2 regions of the Iodobacter arcticus genome follow, and region 2 is predicted to be linked to the other one. Evidence: predicted binding sites of a transcription regulator. Region 2 holds the regulator's gene; the other holds the start of a gene.
What was found. Region 2 encodes FNR, which switches genes on or off when oxygen is low (the NO sensors DNR and NnrR bind a similar motif). Its sites were predicted from a motif close to TTGATNNNNATCAA; they were not measured.

Region 1 (4,837 bases), on a different contig from region 2:
GGATGATCCTCCAGCCATTTTCCATTGGCATACTGATAAAAATTACTGCAAGGATCAGCCGATCTATCCATTGTATTGGCTTCTATCACTAAATTATTAGCCTGGCTTAATGCGGAGCCTGCAATAAATAGCGCAGCAATGGCGGTACGAATTGGATTAGACATGGGGCGGAGATCTTATTTATTGAGGGATTAGCGATGAATTTACGTGGCTATGCTGTTTAAATATATTGGGGTAAGCGAGATGTAAAAAACTGTTGCTTATTGTATTTTGTTAAGGAGTGAAATATAGTTGTAAAACGCAACTACTTTTGAGCTGGTATGAATGCAAGATCATTAAGATCCTTATCGCGGGATATTGTCCGTGAATTGGGCGTGTTTTCTAAAAAATGTGGCAAGGTCGATCTTAGCCCAGTTGAGGCGCATATTTTGATCGAGCTGGAGCAAGCAATGCAGACCAATTTGCAATTGGCTGAGCGTCTGCGGATCGATAAATCTAATATCAGCCGCACACTGCAAAAATTAGCGGAAGAGGGGCTGATTCAATGGCAGGCCCATGCTAGTGATAAGCGCAGCAAGCAGGCTGCTTTAACTTTGGCTGGGCGGGATGTTTTGCGTGCCGTACATGCTGAATACGATGTAGAAATTGAATGTGTTTTACAGCAGCTCGATTCGGCGGAGCAGCAGCGCTTACAGGCGGGCTTAGATTTATACCGGCAGGCTTTAAACGCGGCGCGTGCACAGCGGGGCTATCAAATTCGCTTGATGGTAGAGGTGGATAATTCGGCGCTTGCGGCGGTGATTCGGCAGGTGTCTGCTGAGCATGGTCTGAGTGAAGAGCAGGGGTATGGCGTGGCAGACCCGCATTTGGATCAGCTTTACCCTTGCTATCAGCAGGCTGGGGCGGCGTATTGGGTGATTCAAAAAGAGTCGGGGGCTTTATTGGGTGGGGCAGGGATTGCACCACTGGCCGGGGCAGATGCATCGGTGTGTGAGTTGCAGAAGATGTATTTATTGAATGATTGCCGAGGCTTGGGGCTGGGCAAGCGTTTGCTGATGATGGCGTGTGATTTTGCTAAGCAGGCAGGGTATCGGCAGTGTTATTTAGAAACGACGGCTAGCTTGCCCGCTGCTTTGGCCCTGTATACAAAAATGGGCTTTAGGCAGATTGCTCAGCCTATGGGGAAGACGGGGCATCACTCTTGTGAGATTTTTATGCTACGGGACCTATAAAAAAACCCCGCCTTAAAAAGACGGGGTTTAGTGCAGCTTTTACTTCTTGGCCACATGATGGCCGCCAAAGGCGTTGCGCATCATCGATAGCAATTTAGCGACGTAATCGCCTTTGCCTTGGGTGGTGTAGCGCTGGAATAGCGACGCTGCAATAACCGGAGCAGGAACGCCTAGTTCTACGGCTTCTAGCACGGTCCAGCGGCCTTCGCCTGAATCAGGAACGAAGGGTTGGATGTCGTCTAGCTTGGTGTCGTTTTTCAGCGTGTCGGCAGTTAAGTCGAGTAGCCAAGAGCGGATCACGGAGCCATGACGCCATGTTTCAGCGACTTCAGCCAGATCAAGATTCAGTTCTTTTTTGGCTTCCAAGAGGGCAAAGCCTTCGGCAAATGCTTGCATCATGCCGTATTCAATACCGTTGTGAACCATCTTCACATAGTGGCCGCTACCTGCTGGGCCTGCGTGAATCCAGCCGCGATCTGATGCTGGGGCCAAGATTTTAACGAAAGGCTCGGCCATCGCAAATGCGTCTTTTTCGCCGCCAATCATGATGGTGTAGCCGTTAGCTAAGCCCCATACGCCGCCTGATACGCCTGCATCCATAAACTTAAAGCCTAGGGCGTTCAGTTCTTTTGCATGGCGTTGTGAGTCTTTATACATGGCATTTGCGCCATCAATAATCAAATCACCTGGTGCCATCAGTGCGGTTAGCTCGCCAAACATGGTTTCGCTGATTTCACCCGCTGGCAGCATCATCCATACCACGCGCGGGCTTGGCATTTCTGCGATCAGGCTGGCTACGGAGTCAAAACTGCGGATATTGGCGTGTTCAGCGGCAAGCTGGGTACGTGTTTCGGCGCTTACGTCAAAGCCAAATACGGTGGCTCCGCCAGCGGCCAAACGACGTGTCATATTGCTGCCCATTTTACCGAGGCCAATCATTGCAATTTGCATTTTGAGCATCCTTGTTTGTTGGTTTTCGTTGCTGGGCTTGTGCCCCAGCGGGAATAACATGCAGCATGAACCTTAGTCGCATGTCTGCCAATTGGGAATTATGGCACTATGCATTGTGCGTAGTGCGAAGCAAATGCCTACAAAATGCAGTAAATGGTGTTTTTCAATGTTTTATACGAGAATTTTGCTTATTTTTGCAAAATTGATCTCGATTAAGGCAAAATATATTGCAGTGCACTATGATTAAAAAGTCGTCATAAAGCGTGTGGGCTTTGTGAACAGACTCTCTGTGTGTGGGTACGGTGCGTGCGTTGCTACTTTTTGGTGGCCGCACGCTTTTTTCTGTCCATCATTGTGGGCTTTGTTTGATTTAGCTTAAAAAGCACTACGCCATCTCTCTTTAAGCTCCCCTATGTTTATCATTCGGGGGTGCTTATGGCCCTGCCCCAACTTGTTTGCCCAGCGGGCAGCTTGCCTGCTTTAAAAACTGCCGTTGACCAAGGTGCTGACGCGGTTTACCTCGGTTTTAAAAACGCTACCAATGCCAGAAACTTTGCAGGCCTTAATTTTAGCGATGCGCAGCTTAGCGAGGGCGTGCGTTATGCCCATGCTAAAAACCGTGAAGTATTAATCGCAATTAATACTTACGCCCAAGCAGGGCGGATTGCGGATTGGCGTGCTTCGGTCGATAAAGCGGTAGATTTGGGTGCTGATACGGTGATTCTGGCTGATCTGGGGCTATTGGAATACGCCTACCGCACTCATCCCCATCTGCATTTGCATTTATCGGTGCAAGGCTCGGCGACTAATTTTGAAGCGATTAATTTAGCGTACGAGTGCTTTGGCGTGCGCCGTGCCGTGCTGCCGCGCGTGCTGACCCTGCCGCAAGTTGAATACGTGATTAAAAACACCAAGGTAGAAATCGAAGTATTCGGTTTCGGCAGCCTCTGTGTGATGGCCGAAGGCCGCTGTATTTTATCTAGCTATGTGACTGGCCAATCGCCGAACACCCACGGTGTATGTTCCCCTGCGCATTTTGTACGCTGGGAAAAACAAGGTGAGCGTATGGATGCCCGTTTAAATGGCGTGTTGATCGATCGTTTCGAAGCAGGCGAGCCAGCGGGTTATCCCACGCTATGCAAGGGGCGCTTTGAAGTCGATGGCGATACCTATTACGCCATGGAAGAGCCGACCAGCCTGAACACCCTTTCGATCTTGCCCGAGCTGATACGTATCGGCGTGGCGGCCATCAAAGTAGAAGGCCGCCAGCGCAGCCCATCTTACGTGAGCGAGGTGACCAAGACCTTACGTATGGCGATCGACGCCTCGGCCGACCCGCGCTATTCAGTCAAACCCGCTTGGCAAGCCACGCTGGATAAAGTATCCGAAGGACATCAGCAAACCTTGGGTGCGTATAGCAGACCGTGGCGATGAGTTAGCTCGTGTCTAGGCGTAGGGCGGGTGCAACCCGCGTATTTTTCAGCATCGCTCGCGGGTTTCACCCGCCCTACAAAAAACATTTCGCTTATGTTGATAGGATTGGGTTGCAAGCCGCGTATCTTTTTATATCGTTTCGCGGGGTTTACCTGCCTTACAAGTACAAATTATGGGCTTATAAAAGCAGACCCATTAGGAATAACAATGAAACTCTCTCTTGGCCCTATCCTTTATTACTGGCCTAAGCAGCAAGTGTTGGATTTCTACGCCGAGGCAGCGAGTTGGCCGGTGGATGTGATCTATCTGGGCGAGGTGGTTTGCTCGCGCCGCCACGAGTTGCGCAGCGCGGATTGGCTGGAGGTGGCGGAGCAGCTGCGTGCAGCAGGTAAGGAAGTGGTGATTTCGTCTCAAGCACTGTTGGAATCCGCTAGTGATCTTTCTAGCTTAAAAAAGCTGGCCGAGGCGGGCGGCTGTATTGAGGCTAATGATTTAGGCGCGGTTAAGGTGGCGCGAGATTTAGGAATGCGCTTTGTAGCTGGCCCACATCTTAATATTTATAACGGCGCGGCCTTGGATTGGTTTGTGGCTCAGGGGGCGATGCGCTGGTTGCCCTCTTTAGAAAGTAGCCAAGGCACCATCGCCGCTATTTTGGCCGAGAAAACGGCCGCCATCGAAACCGAAATCTTTGTACATGGCCATTTGCCGCTGGCGTTTTCGGCCCGCTGCTTTACCGCGCGTTATTACGGCTTAAGCAAAGACGCGTGCGAGTTTCGATGCTTAGATCATGCCGACGGGCAACTGGTGTCTACCCGCGAGGGCCAAGGATTTTTGCGACTGAATGGCATTCAAACTCAGTCTTCCGCCTGCCAATCGCTTTATGCCGAATTGCCACAAATGGCGCAGATGGGCATCGATTATCTGCGTATCAGCCCCCAATCCACCGGCACGGCTGAGCTGGTCGCTGCCTATGCAGAGAAATGTACTTATCCCAATGCTATCCACGACTTTTCAACAGCTTATCCACAGGGGCTTGTGAATGGTTATTGGCATGGTGAAGCGGGCATAAAGGAATGTGTATGAAACGCTTACATCAATTTGTCTTACTAAAGCTCCCCGAAGCGCCGCTTGCCATTGCTTTTGCTAGCAGTCTGAATTTAGTCAAAAACAAGCTGTGGCCAGAGGAAGATTTTGCGTGGCTGGCCGGGCGAAATATCCGC
Region 2 (4,837 bases):
TCAAGCCCTACAGACACGCAGCAGCTTTGCCGAGCAAACCGCTACGGCGCGGGCCGAAAGTTTGCGGGTGGTGAAGCGCCGTATGGATGTGGGCGTGGCTAATCGCCTTGATCTGTTGCAGGCCGAAGCAGCTCAAGATAGCGCAAGCAGCGATCATGCGGCTTTAGCCCGGCAATCTGTCAATGCGCAAACTGCGCTCGCTGTTTTGGTGGGTGAGGCGGTGAGCCTGCCTGCGGCCAATTTAAATGCGGAAGTCGTTCAGTTGCCCAGCGGATTAAACTCTACCGTTTTGCTCGAGCGCCCAGATGTGCGCGCTGCGGAGCAAAAGCTGGTTGCAGCTAATGCCAATATCGGTGCGGCTCGCGCGGCCTTCTTTCCTAAAGTCACTTTAATGGGCAGCGGCGGTGTGATGAGTAATGAGCTGGAGGATTTATTCTCTGGCGGCAACCGTGCATGGAGTTTTTTACCGCAAATCAGCCTGCCGCTGTTTGATGGTGGACGCTTGCGTGCTGGCGCTGATATTGCGGAAGCCCGGAAAGTGATTGCCGTGGCTGAATACGAAAAAACCATTCAGCTGGCGTTTAAAGACGCCGCCGATGTGTTATCTGATCAGGTATGGTTGAGTAAGCAGCTAACAGCCCAGCAACGCCTTGCTGATCGGCAGGAGCAGCGCCTGAAACTTGCAGAAGCACGCTATGCATCAGGCTTGTCGGGCTATTTGGATGTGCTGGATGCGCAGCGTGAGTTTTACGCGGCCAGCCAGGGCCTGATCGAAACGCGTCGTGCTCGTTTAGCTGCATCGGCACAAGCGTTTAAGGCTTTGGGCGGGAAGTAATACGCGCTAGTTGATTGGTTTTATAAGCGAACAGCCCCAGTTGGGGCTGTTTTTTATTGTTTGATAGATCAACTGTTTGGCTGATGATGAGATGCGGGCGTGTTTGCACGGCGAAAAAACTGCATTAAAAATTGCGCTAGCGCAGCTGCTGGCTCTTGATGCTCTGGCAAACTGAAGGCGCTGAGCTGTGTGTGCAGTGCTTGAAAAGATCTATTTTCTGCCAAAGCTAAATATTGCTGGCAAAGCGGGGCGATGGCTTGCCATTGTGCGGTTTGCAGCTCGGCTAGCTTACTTAAATCAGCTTTGGGTGATGGCTTGCCATTTGGAAAGATGACTTTCCAGCTTTCAATAAGGGGCTGCATCATGATGTGCTGTAGCAGCGCCAAAAAGCTGGCTGCGCCTTTGCCGCCGGCATGCAGCCAGCTGTTGCGACCTGCCGGGGCTAAGGCATCGAGCAGAGGGGCGGCAAGCTGTAGGGCTGTGTCGTCGCCGCTGGCGGCCATCATCCAGCCTAATTGTGCGGCGCACTGAGGCTCGCCAATCAGGGCCAGATCAATATGATGCCAGCCTTGTGCCTGCGCCCATTGAGCGCTTTGCAAATAGCCTGCTAAATCAGCATGGCCTGCAGAAATAAGCAGGCCATTGTGGGGTAAAGAGGGGATTTGCGATTGCATATCAAGCGGCAGCAGCATGAGCTGTGCCATTTGCAAGGGTTTAAGCCGAGATTGCAATGACTCTAGAATGGCCGCTGGGGCAAGAAATAAAACAGGGCCATTGAATAGAGTCATAGTGGCTTATTGTTGGCAGTTGTTAATCAATTGTTTGAGTGCCTCAGGATTGAGAATTTCAATCAAGCGGTTTTGCACTTTAATTAAGCCGTTCTCTTGGAATTTTGATAATGAGCGGCTCACGGTTTCAAGCTTAAGGCCTAAATAGCTGCCGATTTCTTCACGCGTCATGCGTAAATGAAAGCTGCTGGCAGAATATCCCCGAATGGCAAAGCGTTGAGATAAATTTAGCAAGAAAGCCGCAATACGTTCTTCTGCTTTCATATTTCCCAATAAAAGCATCACGCCATGATCGCGCACAATTTCGCGGCTCATCATTTTATAAAGATGATGTTGCAAGATCGGGATGCGGCGGCTGAGTTCTTCCATATCAGTAAAAGGCAGCTCGCAGACTTCGCTGTCTTCTAAGGCAATGGCATCACAGGTATGCAGATCAGAGCTAACCGCATCCATGCCCATGAGCTCACCGGTCATATGAAAGCCGGTGACTTGCTCGCGACCATCTTCAGAAATTACGCTGGCTTTAAAAAAACCTAAGCGAATCGCAAACAGGGAGCGAAATGGCTCTCCTGCACGGTAGAGCGCTTCACCGCGCTTAATCGGCTTGGCTTGGGTAATTAAGTGATCAAGCTCGCGCATTTCATCAGCGGAAAGACCAATCGGCAAGCAAAGCTCACGCAAACTGCAATTAATGCAGCTTTGGCGCAGGTGCTTGAGGCTAAGGTCACGTACTGGAATATGAGATGTCGGTGTCATTGGGCGTTTCAATTCAGTGTTTTAAGATATCCATCACTGCAAGTTATTTCCGGTGCAGATATTGATATCGATCAAGGTTATAAAAAATGAATCTAGGCAAGCTGCACTCATATGATAAATAAGGATAAAACAGCATGCTTCAAAATAATGTTACGGTCTTACAGCCACTTGATTTTGATCGAAACTTGATAAGCCAACACAGCGGGAAAGGGCCAAGGTATACATCCTACCCCACTGCGGATCGATTTGCTGTAATGGATGCAGATCGCTATGAGCAAAGTGTGCGCCAGCAACAGCCCGGTATTGGAATAAAACCGCTGTCATTGTATTTTCACTTGCCCTTTTGCAATACCATTTGTTATTACTGCGCCTGTAATAAAGTCATTACAAAAGATCAGGGTAAAGCGGATCAATACCTCGATTATCTACTTAAAGAAGTAAAAATACAGGCCGCATTATTAACTAAGCGTGGCAAGATTTCTCAGTTGCATTTTGGCGGCGGCACACCCACTTTTCTGAGCGATGCACAATTAACGCGATTAATGGACGGTATTCGTCATTATTTCGATTTAAAGCCTGATGGCGAGTTTTCAATTGAAATCGATCCTCGCAAAGTCAGTGCGGCGACTGTGGCATTGTTAGGGCAAATTGGCTTTAACCGCATGAGCGTGGGCGTGCAGGATTTTGATCCGCAGGTGCAAAAAGCGGTGAACCGGATTCAAACCGAGGAAGAAACCAGAGCGGTGATTGATGCCGCACGTGCCAATGGCTTTAAGTCCGTGAGTATTGATCTGATTTACGGCTTGCCGCATCAAACTCAGGCCCGGATGTACCAGACGATTGAGCGTGTCCTCACTTTGCGCCCAGATCGGCTGGCCCTGTATAGCTATGCCCATTTGCCCGAGCGTTTTATGCCGCAAAGACGCATTGATGCTGGGCAGCTACCCTCAACAGAGGGTAAACTCGACATCTTGCAAAGCAGTGTGAATCAGCTTCTTGCCGCGGGTTATATCTATATCGGCATGGATCATTTTGCTTTACCTGATGATCCGCTGGCAATTGCTCAAAGAAGAGGGCAGTTGCATCGGAATTTCCAGGGTTATTCAACGCATGCCGATTGCGATCTGATGGCTTTTGGTGTGTCAGCAATCGGCAAAGTGGCCAATTGTTTTGCCCAGAATGTAAAAGATTTAGATGCTTATTATCTGGCCTTAGATAAAGATCGTTTGCCGATAGAGCGTGGCTTGATGATCACACACGATGATTTTTTGCGTGGCTCGGTGATTCAATCTTTAATGTGCCAGTTTGAATTGAGTTTTCAGCCTGTAGAATTGGCTTATTTGATTGATTTTAAAAGCTATTTCTCTGAAGAGCTTGCTTTGCTTATGCCGCTTCAAGCTCAGGGTTTGCTTGAGGTGAGAGACGATTCAATCATTGTTAGTCCTAAGGGGCGTTTTTTGATCCGCTCGATTGCCATGGTTTTTGATCGCTATTTGCGTCATGCCCCTCGCGCAGGGAGCTATTCTAAGTTGATATAAACTAATGCTGGAATTAGATTTTCTTGCTTTGTTTTTAGCCGGTTTATTAGGGGGCGGGCATTGTGTTGGAATGTGCGGTGGTGTCGTTGCCGCCTTTAGTTTGCAGCTCCCAAAGGGCCCACGCTGGCATTACCATTTGGGGTTTAACCTTGGTCGCTTGCTGGGCTATTGCCTGATTGGTATGCTTGCGGGCTTGCTAGGCTCTTTGTCTGTGTTGCTTTCATTACAAAGCGTGAAAAGCGGCTTGTTTATCCTTGCCAATTTATTATTGATTTTGCTTGGCAGTTATATGGCGGGCTGGTCATCTATTATTTTATTGCTGGAAAAAGCCGGGCGCCCTTTATGGCTTAAAATTCAACCTTATATGCGGCTATTTTTACCGATAAAAAGATGGCCGGATACGCTGATTGTAGGGGCTTTGTGGGGATGGTTGCCCTGTGGTTTGGTTTATACCGCTTCTTTAAACGCACTTGCCAGTGCCAGCCCCTGGTACGGTGCTTTAATTATGCTGTCTTTTGGCTTAGGCACACTGCCCAATTTACTGCTGATGTCCGCCTTTGCAGAACAGTTGCGACAGCTGTTTAAGAATAAATATTTACGCTATTTGTTTGGTGGAGGTTTGATGCTTTTAGGCGCTTATCGATTGATTCAATTTATGTTTTAGTCATGATTTCTTGTGTAAAGTGAACGTAAATATGAGCTGATTGTTATCAATTTTTTTTGCGGATGCTTGGGTGGATGATGTTTTAAAATAAAAAAATAGCTATTGAATCTGGCGCTTTGCAGTCATTTTATAAAAAAGGATTTTTAAAAAAATGCCTACCCCCATTTTGGTTGTTGATGATTCTGCTATGGCCAGAAAAATGCTGATCAAGGCTTTGCCTAAGAATTGGGATGTTGACATCACGCAAGCATGTAAT

Region 1: gnd (phosphogluconate dehydrogenase (NAD(+)-dependent, decarboxylating)) is a predicted target of FNR. The motif match lies at 2,386-2,399, and genes of this name have one in related genera.

What each region holds. Positions count from the first base shown of each region.
Region 1 is NZ_JBHTBQ010000006.1:327,176-332,012, forward strand. It holds gene ACFQNF_RS04260 (M13 family metallopeptidase) at 1-164, opposite strand, end outside; gene ACFQNF_RS04265 (bifunctional helix-turn-helix transcriptional regulator/GNAT family N-acetyltransferase) at 321-1,232, shown strand; gene gnd (phosphogluconate dehydrogenase (NAD(+)-dependent, decarboxylating)) at 1,272-2,243, opposite strand; gene ubiU (ubiquinone anaerobic biosynthesis protein UbiU) at 2,619-3,617, shown strand; gene ACFQNF_RS04280 (U32 family peptidase) at 3,825-4,700, shown strand; gene ubiT (ubiquinone anaerobic biosynthesis accessory factor UbiT) at 4,697-4,837, shown strand, end outside.
Region 2 is NZ_JBHTBQ010000044.1:189,688-194,524, reverse strand. It holds gene ACFQNF_RS18420 (efflux transporter outer membrane subunit) at 1-835, shown strand, start outside; gene ACFQNF_RS18415 (hypothetical protein) at 904-1,623, opposite strand; gene fnr (fumarate/nitrate reduction transcriptional regulator Fnr) at 1,630-2,379, opposite strand; gene hemN (oxygen-independent coproporphyrinogen III oxidase) at 2,514-3,917, shown strand; gene ACFQNF_RS18400 (sulfite exporter TauE/SafE family protein) at 3,922-4,581, shown strand; gene ACFQNF_RS18395 (response regulator) at 4,733-4,837, shown strand, end outside.